Regions from separate parts of the Streptomyces sp. P6-2-1 genome, predicted to be linked through region 3. Evidence: predicted binding sites of a transcription regulator. Region 3 holds the regulator's gene; each other region holds the start of a gene.
The links. The regulator HrcA, encoded in region 3, represses chaperone genes, less so after heat shock. The targets are predictions, from matches to a motif close to TTNGCACTCNGNNNNNCNGAGTGCNAA.
Positions count from the first base shown of each region.

Region 1 (2,266 bases), 1.1 Mb from region 3:
GCTGAACCGGCCGTACGGGGCTACGGGGCGGGGCGGCCGCGCGGCCACGGGTCGCGGCGCCCCGCGCCGCCCGCCGGACGGCCGCCGTCCGCCCCCGTACCCCTCGCTCCACTCCTGCCCCCTCCGCACCACAAGCGGAGGGGGCAATTCCATGAGATTCGCAGGAGTAGAGTCGGGGTATTGCTCTGCCCCTTTCTTCACGGCGGCTCCCGGAATCCCTCGCGCCGCATGCGCACCTGTCGGAGATCTGGCGAGCAATTCCGCTTTTCGCGCCGCCTCTTTGCGGCTTTACGTTCCTTTTGCCTGGCCCGACGTGTCCTGAACTCCCGTGAATTCTCCAGCCATGTCGGGATGCGATCCGGGCTGAATTCTCGTCCGACTGACCTGTTGCGGACGGCAGTTGGGCAGATACATTCAGCGGCGGTCGACGCGTTCCGGCGCAGCCCCAGGCGATTCCCGCAGGGGTGAGGTCTGACCCGGGTGCGCGAAGTGCGTTCCTGTGCAAGGGCCAGTAATAGGGGAGTTAGGCATGGCTCAGGGCACCGTCAAGTGGTTCAACGCGGAGAAGGGCTACGGCTTCATCGCGGTCGACGGTGGTGCGGATGTATTCGTCCACTACAGCGCGATCCAGATGGACGGTTACCGCACCCTGGAGGAGGGTCAGCGGGTCGAGTTCGAGATCTCGCAGGGCCAGAAGGGCCCGCAGGCGGACATGGTCCGCGCTGCCGCCTGAACAGCGCTCCGACCGGTACGCGACCGCGCGGCCGCGTACGGCACGACATGACGAGCACGGGCGAGGGCCCGCACCCGGCGACGGGGGCGGGCCCTCGCCGCGCGTACCCGCACGTAGTCGCGCGTACCCGCACGTACGGGGTCGCGCGTACCCGCACGGGTGGCGTCGCGCGTACCCGCACGGGTGGCATGGGGCGGGCCGGGGGCGGGTAGGGCCCACGCAAGTGGCTTGCACTCGATGGGGCCGAGTGCTAATCATTAGCGTTAGCACTCTGACGTTGAGAGTGACAGAGAGACCGGGTCGGTGAGGCCCGGAGGCCCCGCCGTGGCAAGGAATTCGGCGCGGGTCCCAGGCCGTCCGTCGCGGGCGCCACACGGTCCCTCAGCCCACCCCGTGTCCTGGGAGGACCACTTCACATGGCCAAGATCATCGCGTTCGACGAGGAGGCGCGGCGCGGCCTTGAGCGCGGTATGAACCAGCTCGCCGACGCCGTCAAGGTGACCCTCGGCCCCAAGGGCCGCAACGTCGTCCTGGAGAAGAAGTGGGGCGCCCCCACGATCACCAACGATGGTGTTTCCATCGCCAAGGAGATCGAGCTGGAGGACCCGTACGAGAAGATCGGCGCCGAGCTGGTCAAGGAGGTCGCGAAGAAGACGGACGACGTCGCCGGTGACGGCACGACGACCGCGACCGTCCTGGCCCAGGCCCTGGTCCGCGAGGGCCTGCGCAACGTGGCCGCCGGCGCCAACCCGATGGCCCTGAAGCGCGGCATCGAGCAGGCCGTCGAGGCCGTCTCCGGCGCGCTCCTGGAGCAGGCCAAGGACGTGGAGACCAAGGAGCAGATCGCCTCCACGGCCTCCATCTCCGCCGCCGACACCCAGATCGGCGAGCTGATCGCCGAGGCGATGGACAAGGTGGGCAAGGAAGGCGTCATCACCGTCGAGGAGTCCCAGACCTTCGGTCTGGAGCTGGAACTCACCGAGGGCATGCGCTTCGACAAGGGCTACATCTCGGCGTACTTCGCCACCGACATGGAGCGGATGGAGGCGTCGCTCGACGACCCGTACATCCTCATCGCGAACTCCAAGATCAGCAACGTGAAGGACCTCCTTCCGCTGCTGGAGAAGGTCATGCAGTCCGGCAAGCCGCTGCTGATCATCGCCGAGGACGTCGAGGGCGAGGCGCTCTCCACCCTGGTCGTCAACAAGATCCGCGGCACCTTCAAGTCCGTCGCGGTCAAGGCGCCCGGCTTCGGTGACCGCCGCAAGGCCATGCTCGGCGACATCGCCATCCTCACGGGTGGCCAGGTCATCTCCGAGGAGGTCGGCCTCAAGCTGGAGAACGCCGGCATCGAGCTGCTCGGCCGCGCCCGCAAGGTCGTCATCACCAAGGACGAGACGACCATCGTGGACGGCGCCGGCGACAGCGAGCAGGTCGCGGGCCGCGTCAACCAGATCCGCGCCGAGATCGAGAACAGCGACTCGGACTACGACCGCGAGAAGCTCCAGGAGCGCCTGGCGAAGCTCGCCGGTG
Region 1 is NZ_CP192513.1:3,042,059-3,044,324, reverse strand. Features, by position in the region: gene ACQYWQ_RS13065 (MoaD/ThiS family protein) at 1-5, shown strand, start outside; gene ACQYWQ_RS13060 (cold-shock protein) at 530-733, shown strand; gene groL (chaperonin GroEL) at 1,150-2,266, shown strand, end outside.
Region 1: the regulator HrcA is predicted to act here: its motif matches at 961-987, upstream of groL (chaperonin GroEL).

Region 2 (2,266 bases), 670 kb from region 3:
GGACGCCGAGGCGCGCGGCGCCCGGGCCCGGCAGGCGGCCCTCACCGCCGCCGCCCGCCGCTGGGGCCTCGCGCGGGTGCCGCGGCTCGCGCCGCCCCCGCCCCGTACGAAGGCGCTGCCGCCCACCCGCCCCGGCTTCGAGGTCAGCGGGCCGGCGACGCCCGGGCTGCCGCCGGTCTTCACGCGCGTGCCGACCAGCGACCGTGTCGTCTTCCTCACCATCGACGACGGTGTGAACCAGGACCCCGAGACGCTCCGCATGCTGCGCGAACTCCACGTCCCGTACACGGCCTTCCTCAGCGACGACGCCGTCGACGGCGGCTGGGAGTACTTCCGCACGGCGCGGGACGAGGGCGCGTCGCTCCAGAACCACACCCTCCTGCACCGCTACCTCCCCGGGCTGCCGCGCGCGACCCAGCGCCACGAGATCTGCGGCATGCAGGACAAGCTGCGCGCCCACTACGGGCAGGGCGCCACGCTCTTCCGGCCGCCGTACGGGAGCTACGACCGCGACACGCTGGAGGTCGCCCGCTCCTGCGGCATCCGCGCGATCCCGCTGTGGGAGGCGGAGGTCTTCCCCGGGCGCGTCACGTACAGGGACCGCGATCTGCACCCGGGCGACCTCGTGCTCACGCACTTCCAGGGGCGTGGCCAGTGGAACGGCTCGATGGCCGACGCCCTTCGCACGTTTCTGCGCACCGTCACCGAGAAGGGGTACGCGGTGGCCCGCCTGGAGGACTACATCTGAGCCCACAGGGGGAGAGGGGCCTTCCGGGACGTCGTCCGGGAGGCCCCTTTTCCGCTTCGGACGGCACTCGCCTGGCACTCCGCTTGACCGAGTGCTAATCACGGTCATAGTCTCGCCTCTGGCACTCCCCACCGGAGAGTGCCAAGCAGCGACGGGCAGTCCGGCACCCGCGACGACGGATTACCGGTCGCCACCCAATGACTTATTCACCCCGTGATCTCCGAAGGGGGAGGTCGGATCGTGACGACCGCCAGCTCCAAGGTTGCCATCAAGCCGCTTGAGGACCGCATTGTGGTCCAGCCGCTCGACGCCGAGCAGACCACGGCCTCTGGCCTGGTCATCCCGGACACCGCGAAGGAGAAGCCCCAGGAGGGCGTCGTCCTCGCCGTGGGCCCGGGCCGCTTCGAGAACGGCGAGCGCCTGCCGCTCGACGTCAAGACCGGCGACATCGTGCTCTACAGCAAGTACGGCGGCACCGAGGTGAAGTACAGCGGCGAGGAGTACCTCGTCCTCTCGGCCCGCGACGTGCTCGCGATCATCGAGAAGTAAGCAGCACCCCGGTCGTGTCCGGGTCTTTCCCGGACCACCCGGCTTTCGCGAACGAGCCGCGCCCCCGGACCCCGTCCTCTTCGACGCCGGGGCCCCGGGGGCGCGGTCGCTTGCGTTCACCCACGACTTTTCCGAGTTTTCCCGAGAGGGCTGAATCGCTCCTATGGCGAAGATCCTGAAGTTCGACGAGGACGCCCGTCGCGCCCTTGAGCGCGGCGTCAACAAGCTGGCCGACGCGGTCAAGGTGACCATCGGCCCCAAGGGCCGCAACGTCGTCATCGACAAGAAGTTCGGCGCCCCCACCATCACCAACGACGGTGTCACGATCGCCCGCGAGGTCGAGGTCGAGGACCCGTACGAGAACCTCGGCGCCCAGCTCGTCAAGGAGGTGGCGACCAAGACCAACGACATCGCGGGTGACGGCACCACCACCGCGACCGTGCTCGCCCAGGCGCTCGTGCGCGAGGGCCTGCGCAACGTCGCCGCCGGCGCCTCCCCCGCCCTGCTCAAGAAGGGCATCGACGCCGCCGTCAAGGCCGTCTCCGAGGACCTGCTCGCCACGGCCCGCCCGATCGACGAGAAGTCCGACATCGCCGCCGTCGCCGCGCTCTCCGCGCAGGACCCGAAGGTCGGCGAGCTGATCGCCGAGGCGATGGACAAGGTCGGCAAGGACGGTGTCATCACCGTCGAGGAGTCCAACACCTTCGGCCTGGAGCTGGACTTCACCGAGGGCATGGCCTTCGACAAGGGCTACCTCTCCCCGTACATGGTCACCGACCAGGAGCGGATGGAGGCCGTCCTTGAGGACCCGTACATCCTCATCAACCAGGGCAAGATCTCCTCGATCCAGGACCTCCTGCCGCTCCTTGAGAAGGTCATCCAGGCCGGTGGCTCGAAGCCGCTCCTGATCATCGCCGAGGACGTCGAGGGCGAGGCGCTCTCCACCCTCGTCGTCAACAAGATCCGTGG
Region 2 is NZ_CP192513.1:2,617,284-2,619,549, reverse strand. Features, by position in the region: gene ACQYWQ_RS11225 (polysaccharide deacetylase family protein) at 1-748, shown strand, start outside; gene groES (co-chaperone GroES) at 989-1,297, shown strand; gene groL (chaperonin GroEL) at 1,461-2,266, shown strand, end outside.
Region 2: the regulator HrcA is predicted to act here: its motif matches at 820-846, upstream of groES (co-chaperone GroES).

Region 3 (2,266 bases):
GACTCCGTGAAGGCGGGCGCGCCGAGCACGTGGTCGAAGTGCGGGTGCGTGAATGCGAGATGCGTCACGTGCCCGGTCCCGCCGATGAGGCGCCCGGCCGCCGCGCGCAGTGCCGCGCCCTGGGCGGTGCTCGCGCCAGGGTCCACGAGGAGTGCCGCGCCCTCACCCCGTACGAGCCCCGCCGAGCAGTCCCAGCCGGGCAGCCGCAGCCGCGCCACCCCCTGCGCCGGGTGCTCCCAGTCCGGCAGTTCGGTCAGGTTCATCGCGTTCCTCGCTCGTCGGTGGCAGCCCGCTGGCAGCTCGTCGGCAGCCTGGCGGCGGCTCAATGGCAGCCCGGTGCCACCCGGCGGCAGTCCGGTGCCACCCGGTGCCACCCGGTGCCACCCGGTGCCACCCGGTGGCAGTCCGCTGGCGGCTCATGCCGGTCCGGCGGTCATCGGTGGCAAGTCTCTGCCAGTCGCTGTCCGCTCCGCCACATCCCTGCCGTCCCCGCCGGCACCCTGCCCCGTTCCGTCCCGCTCACCCCGGTACGAGCCCCGCGCGCGCGTGGTCGGCTGCCGGTGAAGTGCCACAAAGCGCTGCCCGGCCTTGCCCGGGGCCCACCGTACGGCCGTACACTGGCCGGGGAAGTTCTGGCACTCAGACAGGGCGAGTGCCAGGCCCGGACCGGAGGTTCCGGCCGGGGGCCAGGGAGGTGGCGGCGTGCTCAGCGAACGCAGACTCGAAGTCCTGCGCGCCATCGTCCAGGACTACGTCGGCACCGAGGAGCCGGTCGGCTCCAAGGCGCTCACGGAGCGGCACAGGCTCGGCGTCTCGCCGGCCACCGTGCGCAACGACATGGCGGCCCTGGAGGACGAGGGATACATCGCCCAGCCGCACACCAGCGCGGGCCGTATCCCGACCGACAAGGGCTACCGCCTCTTCGTCGACAAGCTCGCCGACATCAAGCCGATGACCGCGCCCGAGCGCCGCGCCATCCAGAGTTTCCTGGACAGCGCGGTCGACCTCGACGACGTCGTGACCCGTACCGTACGGCTGCTCGCGCAGCTCACGCGGCAGGTCGCCGTCGTGCAGTACCCCTCGCTGACGCGCTCCACCGTGCGGCACGTCGAGCTGCTCTCGATGAGTCCCGCGCGCGTCATGCTCGTGCTGATCACCGACACGGGCCGGGTCGAGCAGCGGATGATCGACTGCCCGGCGCCCTTCGGCGAGACCTCCGTCGCCGATCTGCGGGCCCGGCTCAACAGCCGGATCTCGGGCCGTCGCTTCGCCGACGTGCCCCAGCTCGTCCAGGATCTGCCCGACTCCTTCGAGCAGGAGGACCGCGGCACGGTCGCCGTCGTCCTGTCCACGCTGCTCGAAACGGTCGTCGAGGAGACCGAGGAACGGCTCATGATCGGCGGTACGGCGAACCTCGCGCGGTACGGGCAGGACTTCCCCCTCATGATCCGTCCGGTGCTCGAAGCGCTGGAGGAGCAGGTGGTGCTCCTGCGGCTGCTCGGCGAGGTCAACGACCCGCGGATGGCCGTCCGGATCGGTCATGAGAACGCCTACGAGGGGCTCAACTCCACCTCGGTGGTGTCGGTCGGTTACGGTTCGGGCGGCGAGGCAGTCGCCAAGCTCGGCGTGGTCGGACCGACCCGCATGGACTACCCCGGAACGATGGGAGCGGTACGCGCAGTGGCTCGTTACGTCGGACAGATCCTGGCGGAGTCGTAAGTGGCCACGGACTACTACGCCGTACTCGGCGTGCGCCGCGACGCCTCCCCGGACGAGATCAAGAAGGCCTTTCGCCGGCTGGCCAGGGAACTCCACCCTGACGTCAACCCCGATCCGAAGACCCAGGAGCGGTTCAAGGAGATCAACGCCGCCTACGAGGTGCTCTCGGACCCGCAGAAGAAGCAGGTCTACGACCTCGGCGGCGACCCGCTCTCGCAGTCGGCCGGCGCGGGCGCGGCCGGTGGCGGCTTCGGCGGCGCGGGCTTCGGGAACTTCTCGGACATCATGGACGCCTTCTTCGGTACGTCCCAGCAGCGCGGCCCGCGCTCGCGGACCCGCCGGGGCCAGGACGCCATGATCCGCCTGGAGATCGACCTCAACGAGGCGGCCTTCGGCACCACGAAGGAAATCCAGGTCGACACCGCGATCGTCTGCTCGACCTGCAACGGCGAGGGCGCGGCTCCGGGCACCTCGGCGCAGACCTGCGACATGTGTCGCGGGCGCGGTGAGGTCTCGCAGGTCACGCGGTCCTTCCTGGGCCAGGTCA
Region 3 is NZ_CP192513.1:1,948,088-1,950,353, reverse strand. Features, by position in the region: gene ACQYWQ_RS08580 (MBL fold metallo-hydrolase) at 1-263, opposite strand, end outside; gene hrcA (heat-inducible transcriptional repressor HrcA) at 703-1,719, shown strand; gene dnaJ (molecular chaperone DnaJ) at 1,720-2,266, shown strand, end outside.